2 regions of the Marinomonas sp. BSi20584 genome follow, and region 1 is predicted to be linked to the other one. Evidence: predicted binding sites of a transcription regulator. Region 1 holds the regulator's gene; the other holds the start of a gene.
What was found. Region 1 encodes sigma-54, which starts transcription at its own class of promoters, with help from an activator protein. Its sites were predicted from a motif close to TGGCACNNNNNTTGCTNT; they were not measured.

Region 1 (7,833 bases):
TTGCACGAGTGCCAAAAGATATTTAAGAGATTATTATGATATCTGGTGCTTCAATATCTCGTTTTTATTTACGTCGCCTTAGATAAGATAAAGCAAGAAGTAGAGCGCACATCATCGTGTAAAAATGGCAGATGTACTGCTATTCAAGGAGAAGCTTTCTAGTGCCAAGGGATCAAGAGAAGAGACTCTTAGTTTAATTGCTAACTTTGAGCAAGAGTCAGATTCGATGTAAGGGAACTATAAAGATCCGGAGATCACAGTCGAAGATTTGCTAATAAAGCTTGATCGTTCAGTGCCAAGTTTTACACATTTAGTAAGAGGGTCATGACTTAAGAGCTGTCTTGTGTTGTTTTTAAAGTAACGGCTTCAGGTGATTTTTTTGTGTTTCAGACGCCACCAATAAAACAGTTATAGAAACAATAAAACCGCCAGTTGGGCGGTTTTATTGTTTTAGCGCTTGGACTAAGTGATCAACCTTGGCTTACGAACTTCATGGAGATGGAGTTGACGCAGTGGCGGATGTTGTTTTCAGTGAGTCTTTCCCCTTCAAATACATGACCTAGATGGCCTTCGCAATTGGCGCAGACTATTTCTATACGACGGCCGTCGGCATCTGGTACGCGTTTTACAGCATTGGGGATTTCGTCGTCAAAACTTGGCCAGCCGCAGTGAGAAATGAATTTGTGTTCTGAGGTGTAAAGCGGCGCTTCGCATTGGCGACAAACATACAGGCCGCCTTCCATTGTGTCGGTGTATTCTCCAGTGAATGGGCGTTCGGTGCCTTTATCAAGGATTACACTAGCTTCTACAGGTGTAAGCTTGTTGTATGGTTTACTCATAAGACTTGTTCTCCTGTCACTATAATGGACGTTAATAGCATAAATTATGTCATGCCTTATCGCTGTAGACTAAGACAATAAATTGCACGGCGAGTTCGAGTTTTTGTGGGCGTTAGTTTTTAGTAGGGAGTGGGCATAAAAAAGCCCATCTTAAAGACGGGCAATTTTATGTACGGATACGCCATTATCAATGTATAGCGTCGATCTTTGGACTTGAGTTTAAGATTATTCCATTAAACCAAGACGCTTTTCTTCGGCTTCACGTAAGAAACGGAAAAGTTTTTTACGGTTTGTGGTGTTTCCTTCTTGTGACACTTCTTTCTGAGATTGGCGAATAAGCTGTCTAAGCAGTTGGATGTCTTCAATCTGTGGGTTTTCTTCTAAGTATTCAGACAGTACTTCTTTGCTGTTCTCGCCAATTAGCATGTCGCGTTTAATCTCAAGCTGATGAAATAGCTTGTTGTAAGCGGCAGAAGTGGAATCGAAAAGCGCTACACGGTGCGCTATGGCTTCGTGATCTTCTGTGCGCATTACCTTGCCGATGTATTGCAAGTGTCTTCTCATGGCTTCATGTTGCTTTATGCGGCCAGCTTCAACGAATGCTTCGCGTAGAGTGTCAGACATTTCCACTTTTTTAAGCTGATTTTTGCTTAGGCCTAGTAGTTTTTTTCCAAGATCTTGCAGGGCTTCCATTTCACGCTTGATCTGGGTTTTGCTCTTAGGGATTTCTTCGTCGTTGTTTTCAAATTGATCAAAATCTGTCATGGGAACCTATATTAGAAAAATAGTAGCGAGACCAAGGAAGGATAGAAATCCAACCACGTCGGTCACGGTAGTCAAAATTACGCTGCCGGCTAGGGCGGGGTCGATGCCAATTTTTTTTAGTAGAATTGGCAGAAGTGTACCAGTGGCCGCTGCAAAAAGCAGATTTATTATGATAGCGCCTGCAATGATATAGGCAATCTTGATGTTGTCAAACCAAAGTGCGGTAAGTGCGGCTATTACTGTTGCCCAAACAAGGCCATTTATGAGTCCAACAATGAGCTCTCTATTAAGTAGCCAGCGAGTATTGGTAGAGCCTATCTGATTTAGTGCGATACCGCGAATGACCAGTGTCAGTACTTGAGAGCCAGCTATACCGCCCATGCTAGCAACGATTGGCATGAGTATAGCTAATGCGACAACTTGGTCTAGTGTCTCTTGGAATAAGCCGATAACGTAAGACGCTGTAAAGGCGGTTATTAGGTTTATGCCAAGCCACACTGCGCGTCGCTTGGTGGTTTTCATGATGGGTGCGAAGGTATCTTCGTCATCATCAAGACCCGCCATGCTTAACATGGAGTGTTCGGCTTCGTCACGGATAACGTCTACAACGTCATCGATGGTGATGCGGCCAAGTAGTTTTTTAGTTTTGCTGTCAATAACGGGAGCGGATACTAGGTCCATTTTTTCAAAAAGCTGCGCGACTTCGCTGGCAGGCGTTTCTGCGTCAATGACGGTGAATTCTGTTTCCATGATATCGCGCACTGTAGCGCTAATATCTGATACCAGTAGTTTGGTAAGTGGAAGTATTCCTAAAAGGCGATCTGAACGGCTGACAACCAGTAAGTTGTCTGTCATGTCTGGTAGTGTTGAGTGTCTGCGTAAATAGCGAAACACTAGATCGACGGTAATGTTTGGACGTATGGTGATGGTGTCCGTATTCATCAAGCCGCCAGCAGAATCTTCCGAGTAGCTTAATAGTGCTTCAACTCTTGTTCTGTCTTGCGTGGACATTGACGCAAGAACTTCTTTTACGACCTTTTCTGGTAGGTGTTGCAGTAAGTCTGCAAGGTCATCGCTTTCAAAATGTTCGGATACGGCGATAAGTCGCTCTGTATCCATGTTTTTCATGAATTGTACGCCAATATCTTCGCTTAGATATTGAAGTACTTCGCCTTCATTCTTGGCTTCTATTAACTCCCAAAGAAGCTTACGCTCTTTGGGAGGAGAAGACTCTAATAGACGAGCAACATCCTGTGCGGGCAAAGCGCCGTTAAGTAAATAACGGATTTGCATGGTGGTACCGGATTCGAGCGATTCGGTGACCGTTTGGAGGTGATTTAGAGTGTTTTGCTCTGACATATAAGTCTTACTCGTCTTCACCAAAACGATTATTTATTAATTCTATTACCGCTTTTATTGCATCTAACTCGTCTTCACCATTGGTTTTGATGCGAATTTCTGTGCCTTTGCCGGCAGCAAGCATCATCATCGCCATGATGCTTTTTCCGTCAACATTTCGGCTATCTTTTTCTATGGTGATATCGCAAGAAAAGCGAGTGGTTGTTTCAACCAATTTGCCAGCAGCGCGAGCATGCAAGCCAAGTTTATTTATGATCGTGACGGACTCTTCCTGCATGCTTTTTTCCTATATTAGTGATTCAAATATATTGAATAGTTCTTCATTGGTCTGTGCTGTGCGCAATTTATCCAGTGCTTCTGGAGATTGGGCAAGTTCTGCTATTTGAGCTAGTGTTGCAAGGTGTTGGTCACACTCATGAGGTGGAACAATTAATGCAAATATTAAGTCTACCGCTCTTTTATCGATGGAATCGAAATCAATCGGAGTTTGCAATGACATAACGACAATAGCGGTATGGTTTGCAGATTCTAGGCGACAGTGTGGAATAGCTATGCCGTTGCCTATGCCTGTACTACCTAGCTTTTCACGACCTAGTAGTGCGTCATAGACAGCTTCGTTGTCACAATGCAGTCGATTGGAAGCAACTTCAGCAATGCTTTCAAGTACTCGTTTTTTACTAACAATATCTTGTTTTGCGAGAACGAGTTCCGCTTTTAATAATGATTTCAAGGACATGATAAAATGGTTTCCGTTTAGATCAGTCGTTTTCGTTCATTGGAAGGAGGGATGTTCATCGCCTCTCGATATTTGGCTACAGTGCGTCGAGCAACCTGTATGCCTTGGTCTGCTAAAATAGCAGCTAGCTTGTTATCGCTTAACGGTTTTTTCGCCGGTTCATCCGATACAAGCTTTTTAATCATAGCTCGTATTGCGGTAGAAGAACATTCTCCGCCAGAGGCGGTGTTTACATGGCTGGAGAAAAAGTATTTCAGCTCAAAGATGCCTTTTGGTGTGTGCATGTATTTCTGTGTTGTTACCCTAGAAATAGTTGACTCATGCATACCTACTTCTTCTGCGACATCATGAAGAACCATGGGTTTCATGGCTTCTTCCCCTAGTTCGAAGAAATCAATTTGTCGACTTACAATGCAGCTTGCCACTTTTAATAAAGTTTCGTTGCGGCTCTGTAGGCTCTTCATGAACCATTTTGCTTCTTGAAGAGATGTTTTTATGTAAGTCACATCTTCTGCTGTTGCTGCTGCAGTGCTAGCCATCGCTGAGTAAGTCTCATTGATTTTGATGGGCGGCAAAGCGTCATTATTTAGTTCCACTTGCCATACGTCATGGCGTTTTTTCACTGTGACATCAGGAATAACGTAGTCCGTGTCGTCAGCGTCAATAACTGAGCCTGGGCGTGGGTTGAGCTGTTGAATCAAATTGACGACTTCTTTTAGTGCTTCGTCTTTGAGCTTTGTCTTACGGCTCAACTGAGCAAAATCTCGATTACCTAATAATGGTAGGTAATGATCAATAAGATTGTATGTGCTCTTATACAGCGGGTGGCTTTGGAATGCTTCTAGTTGCACAAGAAGGCAGTCGCGTAGGTCAATTGAGCATACGCCTACAGGGTCAAAGCGCTGCAATCTATGCTGCACTGCAATGACTTCTTCAATATCTAGATCTTCTAATTCAGTGCCGAGAGATTCCCAGATGTCATCGGGAGAAATGCTTAAGTAGCCATCAGGTTGAACGCATTCAATGATGGCGTAAGCGATTTCAATGTCGCGATCTGACATGTGGGTTAAATTTAATTGCCATATAAGATGGTCTTGGATGCTTTCTGCTGGTGCGTTACGGCTTTCGAAGTCGCTATCGCCTTCGTAGCTGTTGTGATCGCTGACAGCTGCAGAACTTTGATAGGTATCATCCCAGTTACTATCTATGGATAGTTCTTCAGGGATGCTTTCTGTCCACTCAGATTCTACGCGTGGTTCTTCGCTATTATTGTCGACTGTTGTATCGGCAGCGCTTTTTGATTCTATGCTTGCAGGGATGTCGTGATGAATTTGTTCGTCGTCGTCGAGCTCAAGCAATGGGTTCGATTCAAGAAACTCATGAATTTCTTGTTTTAAATCCAACGTAGAAAGCTGCAGCAAGCGAATAGCCTGTTGCAGTTGTGGCGTCATAGTCAGCTGTTGACCAAGCTTTAATTGTAAAGACTGCTTCATAGAGCAACTCTTTCTTCTATTTGAATGAATTGGAACGAGTTATGCATACTACTCCCTTTCTACAGCAATGATAAGGGGTTACAGACGGAAGTCGTCGCCTAAATAGACCTTTTTTACTTGTTCATTGTTGATGACGGTACTGGCATCGCCAGATGCAATGATGTAACCATTGCCAACAATGTAAGCTTTATCACAGATGTCTAGTGTTTCTCTGACATTGTGATCGGTAATTAAGACACCGATTCCACTTTCTTGGAGATGTTTGATTATGTGTTTTATGTCACCAACTGAGATAGGGTCTACGCCAGCAAAGGGTTCATCAAGTAGGATGAATTTTGGGTTCATGGCAACCGCTCTCGCTATTTCAACCCGGCGCCTTTCTCCTCCTGATAGTGCCATTCCTAGGTTGGTGCGAATATGGGTGATATGAAACTCTTCTAAGAGTTCTTCTAGTCTTTCTTGTTGCTGTGCTTTTGTTAGCTTTTTGCGGGTTTCTAAAATGGCTAGGATATTATCTTCTACAGACATTTTCCTAAAAATAGATGCCTCTTGAGGGAGGTAGCCAATGCCTTTTTGAGCACGAGTATGCATGGCGTCATGAGTGATGTCTTGGCCATCAATAAATATGCCGCCAGCGTCGTTTGCTACCATGCCAACTATCATATAAAAACAGGTGGTCTTACCCGCGCCATTAGGGCCGAGTAGGCCAACGGCTTGGCCAGACTCAACGGAAATAGATACATCCTTTACGACTTGGCGTTTTTTGTAGCTCTTCGCAAGGTGTTTTGCTTCTAGTAGTGCCATCTATTTTTTATTCTCAGGTGCTTGTTTATCTTTTGGCGCTTGCGGTTGTAAGGTCATTGATACGCGCCCTGAATCTTTTTTCTCAGCACTGAATGTGCCGTCATCAATCATGTAGAGGATGTAGTCTGCGGTGATGGAGTTCTGCATTCTGCTTAGGTAACCATCACCAATAATTTCTAATTTTGATTCGCTGGTTAAATAATGTATTTCATTGCCTTTACTGATAACAATGTTGCCGCTCCAGTCTATCTGCTGACTGAATTTCGCAGGTTTTCCTGTGGCTTCTAGGCTGCTAAATTTTCGGGTCTTAGCGTCTGTTGTTACTTTAAGGTATTGGGCCTGAATTTCAATGGTACCTTGCTTAACAAATACATTGCCTTTGTATATTGCTTCGCCTGAATTTTGGTCGAATGATGCCTCATCAGCTTGTATTTCTAATGGCTTGGTTGTGTCTTCAGGTAGTGCGTATGCGTATTGGCCAATTAGGGCTGAAGTAAGCAACACGCTGACGTTAATGAATCGTTTCATATTTTCCTCGTACAGATCCTGTCATCACGACTTCTTCTGAGTTTATATATGTTGTAATTGTGCCAGCAGAAGTCTCTCCTTGAGTGGAGATAAGCGTTGCATTTCCATAGCTGGTTAGTGATTGATCTTTATCTAAATAATGTATGTTATCTGCACTTAGCTTTATATCTTCAGATTGAAGGTATTTTTTAGTCGCTCTGGCATTTTCGGTTAATAGAATATCATTACTTCCGTCTTCAATAACCCCTTTATCTGCTTTTGCGCTCCAATGACCTGATTTTGAGTAGCGCTCGACGTTCGGCATTTCTAAGAGTGTTGTGGATTTTGCTATGTAGTGCAGCGTTTGTTTAGCGTCAAGTGTTTCGATCAGAAGTCCGTCAGCATCAAACTCTTTAACTTTGACATTAGTTATAAAGTAGTCTGGAGAGCTGCTCAATGAGTCTGTTTGAACGAGGTTTTGTATAGGTGCTGCCCCATACCAACCTAAAGAGGCTACTACTATTAAAGTAGCCCCAATGATTAAAAGGCTTTTGGGTTTTGTTAGTGTTTTTAACGAAAGCATTACACCGAACCGTTTGAGCTAATAATAAATAAATAAACACCATAAGAAGCAATAAGCGGTAAGCCTACCCATCTAGGGATACTGTTGTTTTTCGTTTTCTTGAAAATGAAAATGGCAAGAGCGAGAGCAACTGTTAGGCCTAAAACCCAAGGGAAATCTCTGCTTATCACGCTTTGATCTACTAGTCCTGGAGCAATAAGGGCTGGTAGTGGTAATACGGTGGCCAAGTTGAAGATGTTTGATCCCAATATATTGCCAATTGCTATATCGTGATGGCCTTTTCTGACGCTGCTAATTGAAGCCGCTAGTTCAGGTAGGCTGGTTCCAACTGCAACGATAGTAAGGCCTATAACTAATTCGCTTACGCCTAAAGCGGTTGCTATGCCTATTGCACCCCAGACAAGTAATTTAGAACTTCCTATCAATACAGCTAATCCGATTAGTGCAATGATGAGGGATTTGCTGACAGAGGTTCCATCGTCTTCTGGTAAGCCTTCTTTTAAATCTTTTTCTAAATCTTTACTGCCTCTTAGCAATATTGTCAGGATAATAATAAAAGCAGCAATTAGAATCACGCCATCCCATACGCCAAGAGTCTGATCAAACAGTAAAAAACCTGCTAGCAGGGTGATAGCTAATACGAGAGGGACTTCTTTGGTGGACAGTCCGGAGGCGATTGGAATTGCTGAGAATAATAATGTGATGCCGAAGACAAGTGCGATGTTGGCAATGTTCGAGCCAAGCACA
Region 2 (7,833 bases), on a different contig from region 1:
CGATGGTCTTGGTATGTTGGTTGGCCAAGCTGCAGAAGCTTTTTATCTGTGGCGGCAAATTCGACCTGAAACCGCCAGTTTGGTTGATGCTATGCGCGAACAAATGGAAGCCGCTTACTAATCAGTGAAATGTTAATCAGTGAAATTAAGTGAATCAGCGAAATAAGCGTCATAAAGGAAAGTAGTATGAAAGCGCAATGGTTCAACTCGGTCGATCAAATAGGTGAAGCCAAATGGCAAGAGGCTATTGGAGAAACACGTTATCCTTTTGCGCAATTTGCTTTTCATCAGGCGTTAGAGCAAAGCAAAAGCATCGGCGATGGAACGGGCTGGTATCCTGAATATTTGCTGGTGATGGATGACGATGACAGCCCGCTGGCCATCGCCCCAACCTATTTGAAAACTCACTCCCAAGGTGAATTTGTCTTTGATTGGTCTTGGGCAGATGCCTACCAACGCTATGGCATGAGTTACTTTCCTAAGCGTATTTGGGCGATTCCTTTTTCTCCTGTGACAGGCTTACGGATCTTCTCTCACCTTGATCCTAAAGGCGATGATGTGCAGTTTTCTCATCTGTACCCAGCGCTTGCAGAATTAATGACTCAAGCCAACCAAGAACGAGAGTTTTCAAGCTGGCATCTGTTATTTACCAAGCCTGAACACGCGGCGTTATTCGCACCAAATAAAGACCTATTGCACCGAATTTCTTGTCAGTTCCATTGGTTTAATCGTGATTACAAAGACATGGAAGACTATTTGTCACACTTCTCCAGTCGTAAACGCAAAACCGCCCGCAAAGAACGAGACAAGGTTGCTAAGGAAGGCATCACATTGACTCGAGCCCTAGGCAACGATTTGACCTCGGCAGAAATTGATTTCTTTTACCTGTGCTATCAATCCACTTACGCAAAGCGTGGTCAGCAAGGTTACCTTACTCGCGAATTCTTTGGTCAATTAGCCGAAAATATGGGCGATCAAATACTCTTGGTCCAAGCCTTTCGTGATGAAGAAGCCATAGCTGCGTCTTGGTGTTTCTTCGACGATCATTCTTTGTATGGTCGTTACTGGGGTTGTATGGAAGAAGTGGATTGCCTGCATTTTGAAGCTTGTTACTACCAAGGTATCGAATTTTGCCTAGAAAAAGGCTTACAGCATTTTGATCCAGGCACTCAAGGAGAACACAAAATTGCCCGTGGCTTTGAGCCTGTATTTAGCCACAGCATTCACTACATCGCCCATGAAGGTTTCCGTGATGCTATTGGTAACTTCTGCGAGGAAGAAGCCCAAGCTGTGCGTGAGTACCATCGAGATACTCACGCCTTGTTGCCGTTTAAGCAGGAAAGCTAGTAACCCCCTCCCTGCTCCCCCCTCCCCCCTTAGCAGGGGGAGGAACTAAGGTTTTTGTTCCCTCCCCTTTTGTCTTCCAAGGTGAGGGCTAGGGAGGGGTTTAATATCAAACCTCTTGATGTGGGCCGAACAATTCGTAATGAATTCGGTCTGCTTCCACTCCGAGCGTTAAGAGCTGCTGTTTAACAAACATCATGAAGCCAACAGGCCCGCATAAGTAAAACTCGCCATTCGTCAGAGGTAAGTTGTCTTTGATGGCTTCTAGTTGCATCATGCCGTTTAACACTCCTTCTTCTTCGCTGTCGGCTTGTTCGTACCAAGTGTGAACGGACAAATTCAGTTGGTCTTTCAAGCTGTTCACGTGCTCTTTGAAGGAATGCTGACCTTGATGAGCACAAGCGTGTAAATAGCTTACTGGGTGGCTGTATTGCTGTTTAGCAAGAGTGTTTAGTATGGCTTGCATTGGCGTTAAGCCAACACCACCAGAAATCAGTACCACAGGAGTTTGTTTGTCTTGGAAAACGAAATCGCCTGCAGGTGGCATGGCTTCTATTTCATCGCCGACGTTTAGGTGATCGTGAAGGTAGTTCGACATGACCCCAGCTATGTCGCCAGCGCCTTCGCGTTTGACGCTTATGCGATAACTTTTACCATTTGGCGCTGTTGATAAAGAGTATTGACGTATCTCATCGAACTCATTGCCTTTTGGATGTAACTTAACGCCCAAATATTGCCCTGGCTGATAGTCAATTACTGCGCCGCCATCCACAGGCTCAAACACAAAGCTGGTAACCAAATCAGATTCTGGTGTTTTGGAGGCTACACGGAAACGGCGGAAGTCTTTCCAGCCGCCAAGTTGGGCAGCGCGTTCTTTATAAAGATCACCTTCGACTTGAATAAATATCCCAGCTAATTGCATGTAAGCCGCTACCCATGCTTCTTCTACGTCTTTGGTAAAAGCATCTGGAGCGAGTTCACGCAAGGTTTCAATAAGGTGATGACCAACGATGTCATATTGACTCGGTTGGATATTAAAACTGGTGTGCTTATGAGCTATACGCATCACGGCACTGGTAAGTACTTCGAGATTATCGATATGTGTTGCGTATGCCGCGATGGCATTGAACAAAGCCGCAGGTTGACCACCAGTTCTTTGGTGGGTCATGTTGAATACATCTTTTAGCTCTGGATTATGAGAGAACATGCGTTGATAAAAATGCTCAGTAATCGCGGTTCCTGCAGAAGCAAGAAGTGGAATAGTAGCTTTGACAGTGTCTATATGGTGTTGAGTTAACATGTTATTTCCTTTTCTAAGAGTACGAATAAATGCTTTCTTAACTCTTCTATAGCGAAGCTCGTGCCAACTTATAATTGATAATAAAATCAGTGGTTTATGTTTTTAATATAAAAATTAGAGTCAATAAGACTCACCAAAAAGAAAGTCTATATGGTATGTTTGAGTCAAATTGACACGAAAAATAATTCGCCCTATGAGCCGATATCCATGAAGCAGGTTTCTAATAACGCCTTACTTAGCTTTGCCCTCGATCTTGCTAGTGCGGTGACACAGCCGAATCGCTTTGAACAATTGGTTTATGCGGTGCGGGCAACGATTAATTGTGATGCCGTCGTTTTATTGGCGAACAACAATGGTGTGCTGGCGCCACTTGCCCAGCGAGGCTTATCGGAAGATCTGATGGGACGTCGATTCATTATTGATGAACACCCGCGTCTGAAAGCGATCAGTAGCGGACATTATCCAGTTCGTTTTCCCGCAGACTCGCCGCTTCCAGATCCTTACGATGGCATGGTGTTAGGCCATGACGAGAATTTGCCAGTGCATTCCTGCATGGGAGTGCCGCTGTATTTGGAAGGCAAGTTGATTGGCGTGGTGACGCTAGACAGCATTATGCCGGGCGTTTTCGATGATATCGACGCGCGCGCTTTGGAAATTATCGGTACCATGGCGGCTATGACGCTAAATACCGCCATCTTAATGGAAAAATTAGAAAACCAATCACAACATGCTCAAAACGTATTAAAAGTAATGGGCGAGCAAAGCCATGAAATGATAGGTCAGAGCAAAGCCATGCAAGACCTTAAACAGTCGATTAATCTGGTTGCCCCATCGGACTTTGCCATTTTGATTGAAGGGGAAACCGGCGTCGGTAAAGAGTTGGTTGCGAGAGCATTACATGAGCAATCTGCTCGCTCTGAAGCGCCAATGGTTTATGTGAACTGCGCTGCGATTCCTCATCACCTTATCGAAAGTGAGCTTTTCGGACATGTAAAAGGGGCGTTTACCGGGGCGGACCGAGATCGAGACGGTAAGTTTCTATTGGCCGACGGCGGAACCTTATTGCTTGATGAAATTGGCGAATTACCTTTAGAAGTGCAGGGAACTTTGCTTCGCGCTATTCAGAATCAAGAAATCCAAGCCGTGGGCAAAGATCAAATTCGTAAAGTAAATGTACGCATCATTGCTGCAACCAACCGACATTTAGAAACCGAAGTGGCAGAACATCGTTTTCGTGCGGATTTATTCCATCGCCTTAGCGTCTTCCCGATTCAAGTTCCTGCGTTACGTGACAGACAAGGCGATGTTCCATTGTTGGCCGGATTCTTCGCTGAGCGCTTCCGTCGAAAGTTAGGCCTGCAGCAACTGACTTTATCCGCATCAGCTATTGGCATGCTCGAAGCTTATCACTGGCCTGGAAATGTACGTGAGCTAGAGCACGTCATCTCCCGCGCTGCGCTTTTCGCCAAAGCGGACAATGCAACAGGGATTACAGTTATTTCATCAGCGCATTTAACAGGATTACAAATCGATAATAGCTCACAAGAAAAGATACAAAATACCGAAACATCACAGCAAGTCTTAGATAAGCAAGAAATAATAGATTTACGTTTAGAAACAGAGACTTATCAACGCAATCTAATCCGTAAAGCGCTAGAAGAAAGTGAAGGGAACTGGACCAAGGCTGCTCAACAGCTATCTATGGATCGCGCAAACCTAGCGCGCTTGGCAAAACGCTTAGGGATTGTTGTTGCCAAAGAAATTCGTTCTTAATCATGAAGCGTTTCAGAAACGCAATGACATTCCTATGAGGTAGGCGACAGTTTCGAATTTGGAATGTCATTGTGTTTCGTTTAAACCGATTCACCGTGTTTAGCCGCACTTACTTGTCGAATCCGTTCAGCAGGAAAAGCGAGCTGAGGCAGTAAATAAGCTTTCAATTCTTCTGAATAACCCAATTCATCTAATGCTGCGGCCATGCAGTTTAGCCACATGGCTTTTTCTTTTTCGGTAACGATTAAGTGAGCATGAGCATGAGCTTGAGGTAAACTGATTGGTCCGTATTTTTTCGAGAACAACTTCTCGCCACCCATCCAGCCAGATAAAAAAGACACCAACTTGTCGATGGTTAGTTCAATATCGCTAGGATGCATGTCAAACAGTGGTCGAAACTCTGGTGTGTTTTTCATAATGCAATAGAAGGTTTCGACCAAATTTTGCAAGCCAGTTAATCCGCCGACGGCTTGTAAGGTGACATCGCCTTCGCCATAAATGGGCGGGTTAGAAGGAGTCATTTTATTCGACATCTTTTGGTTGGTTTTGCTGTTTTTTAGCAACTTTTTCTTTGTCCATTTTGATCGAGTTGCGATAGCCGCCTAATGCCGCCAATGCGCCGATGATGAAACTCATGTAAAGCGGAATTTGAAACAGCATAGTAATACTGATGAAGACACACCCGACGGCTAAACCTTCGATAAAGGGCTTGAGTTTCTTGGGCATAAAATTTCTCCGAACGATAAAAATTAAACGCGAGTCTAGCAAATTTCCACGACGATGTGAGCAGGATTGTGGAAAAAAGCATCACTTATCCAATATTAGAAACATTGAATTTTATCGAATTTATTCTTCCTATTTTTGTGGGTAAGTGAGAGTTAAACGAGAACCATACTTAATAACCACCCTAATATGACCAATTATTGCACAAAGCCATTAAAAACTGCCCCGAATTGTGAATAACTGCTATTATTTTCCACAGATCAGCGTGTTCCTATTTTCCGTTTTTGATTGATTTTTATCCACAGAATTTGAAATACCCACAAGTGAGACTCGTGTGTCAAAGTTATCCCCTAGTTCTATTTTTTGCTCGTATCGTGCAAATGCTGTATTGAATCAAAAAATTTGGCGCATGGCATGGCCGCCGATGATTTCGAACATCACCACTCCTTTGCTTGGTTTAGTTGATACCGCTGTAGTTGGACACTTGGGAACGGCGACACATCTTGCTGCTGTAGCGATTGGCGCGAGTATTTTTAGCTTTCTGTTTTGGGCGTTTGGTTTTTTGCGCATGGGCTCAACCGGATTGACAGCACAAGCGCTTGGACAAGGTGACGAAAGACGTGTTCGTGAGCTGCTTTTGCAATCGATTTTGATGGGCGTGTTTATCGGGCTAATCTTGATTTTATTCCGAGCCCCATTGATCGATTTGGCGATCTCCTTGATGGAGCCAAGTGCTGAAGTGGAACCTTGGGCACGTTTGTATTGTGAAGCACGGATTTTTAGTGCTCCAGCGGTATTAGCCGGTTATGCCTTAATGGGTTGGTTCTTTGGTGTGCAATATTCCAAAGGGCCCCTGTGGATGCTGTTGGTGATCAATGTCGCCAATATGATTCTCGACTATTTTGCCGTTTATGGTTTGGGCATGGCGAGTGACGGCGTGGCGTGGGCAACCGTGTTCGCGCATTATATTGGCGTGACTGTCGCCGGTGTTTTGGCTTGGCATAAATTGAAAGGCTTTTCGGGTCATGTACCCTTACGTGTTTTGGCGAAATGGCGTGAATACATGGCGTTAGTTCAAGTGAATCGTTACCTCTTTGTACGTACCATTCTTTTGCTCTTGGTGATGTTGTTTTTCACTGCTCAAGGCGCGCGTCAAGGAGATTCGATTCTTGCTGCGAACGCGGTTTTGCTGACTTTCTTGATGATTATTTCTAACGCCTTGGATGGTTTTGCTTTTTCGGTTGAAGCCTTGTGTGGCGAATATTATGGCCGTAAAGACAAAGCGAACTTTAAGAAGGTCATTCAGCTCTCTACCTATTGGGCGTTGTTTGCAGCGGTTATGTTGATGCTGATATTTTGGCTTTTTGGCAATCAAATAATCGCCTTACTGACCAGTGTGCAAAGTGTTCGAGACGATGCCGCTCTGTACCTACCTTGGCTCATCTTCTTCCCTCTGTTGGGTATTTGGTCTTTTATGTTGGATGGCATTTTCATCGGCACAACCAGTGTAAAACAAATGCAAAACACCATGATTATTTGCGTGGTTGGCGTGTTCTTCCCTGTATGGTTTATCACTCAAGACCTTGGCAACCATGGTTTATGGCTTAGCCAAGCCATGTTATTTATTGCTAGAGCGATCACGTTATATTGGTGTTATCTGCAAAACATGAGAAAAGGCGTTTGGTTCGCGAATTCATAAAGCCTATTACTTAGTGTAAAGACTCCTGTTAACAATTGAAATTTTTCTGGCGACTGGGTTTGTTACCATGAATGACGTGCTCTTTTTTAAAGCCACCAAACATGGAGAGAATTCAATATGTCGAAGAATTTCTTAAGCGAGTTAACCGGTTCTTTTGCCACGCCAGCGTTAGAAAACCCTACTGGCGTGATGATGGAAGCTGCGTATCGAGATTTGGGTCTGGATTGGCGTTACATCAATTGCGAAATCCAACCTAATGATCTTGCAAACGCCGTATTAGGTGCGAAAGCTATGAACTGGTGCGGTTTTAACTGCTCAATTCCTCATAAAGTGTCTGTTATTTCACACCTTGATGACTTAGGCGAGTCGGCTCGAATCATTGGGGCAGTCAATACCGTGGTGAATCGTGATGGTAAGCTTATTGGTGAAAATACCGATGGCCGTGGTTTTGTCGAATCCGTTAAATCCAGTTTAGAGCTAACCAAAAAGCGCGTTGTGCTGTTTGGCGCAGGTGGTGCGGCACGAGCGGTTGCGGTTGAATTAGCTTTGGCTGGAGTGGCGCACATAACCATTGTGAATCGTAATCAAGAGCGTGGCGAAGAGCTTTCCAAACTGGTTGCCGATAACACGTCGGCTGGCGCGGAATACCATGCTTGGACAAAGCAATATCAGATTCCTGCCGATACTGATTTGGTAATCAATGTGACCTCTATTGGCTTATATCCCAATGTGGATGCAGAGCTAGATATAGACACAGATTCGATTAAATCTAGCATGGTAGTTGCAGATGGAATTTTCAATCCACCTGAAACGCGATTGATTCAAACCGCTAAAACTAAAGGCTGCACGACGGTAAATGGCTTGGGTATGCTCGTCCAGCAAGGCGCAATCGCTTTCGAATACTGGACAGGAAAAACGCCTTCTATCGAGGTGATGAAAACCGCATTGAGTGATGCTTTGGACATTACAGATCTGGACAGCACGGATTTGGAGA

Region 2: hmpA (NO-inducible flavohemoprotein) is a predicted target of sigma-54. The motif match lies at 2,693-2,710, and genes of this name have one in related genera.

Annotation. Positions count from the first base shown of each region.
Region 1 covers NZ_KZ454896.1:24,963-32,795, reverse strand. The annotation lists gene TY87_RS20115 (methionine-R-sulfoxide reductase) at 471-839, opposite strand; gene yjgA (ribosome biogenesis factor YjgA) at 1,065-1,604, opposite strand; gene mgtE (magnesium transporter) at 1,611-2,963, opposite strand; gene TY87_RS20100 (HPr family phosphocarrier protein) at 2,971-3,240, opposite strand; gene ptsN (PTS IIA-like nitrogen regulatory protein PtsN) at 3,250-3,699, opposite strand; gene TY87_RS20090 (RNA polymerase factor sigma-54) at 3,717-5,192, opposite strand; gene lptB (LPS export ABC transporter ATP-binding protein) at 5,271-5,996, opposite strand; gene lptA (lipopolysaccharide transport periplasmic protein LptA) at 5,997-6,524, opposite strand; gene lptC (LPS export ABC transporter periplasmic protein LptC) at 6,508-7,086, opposite strand; gene TY87_RS20070 (calcium/sodium antiporter) at 7,086-7,833, opposite strand, start outside.
Region 2 covers NZ_KZ454872.1:10,505-18,337, forward strand. The annotation lists gene aroE (shikimate dehydrogenase) at 1-121, shown strand, start outside; gene TY87_RS05105 (GNAT family N-acetyltransferase) at 187-1,347, shown strand; gene hmpA (NO-inducible flavohemoprotein) at 1,454-2,644, opposite strand; gene norR (nitric oxide reductase transcriptional regulator NorR) at 2,852-4,417, shown strand; gene TY87_RS05120 (group II truncated hemoglobin) at 4,498-4,938, opposite strand; gene TY87_RS05125 (hypothetical protein) at 4,940-5,143, opposite strand; gene TY87_RS05130 (MATE family efflux transporter) at 5,550-6,839, shown strand; gene aroE (shikimate dehydrogenase) at 6,957-7,833, shown strand, end outside.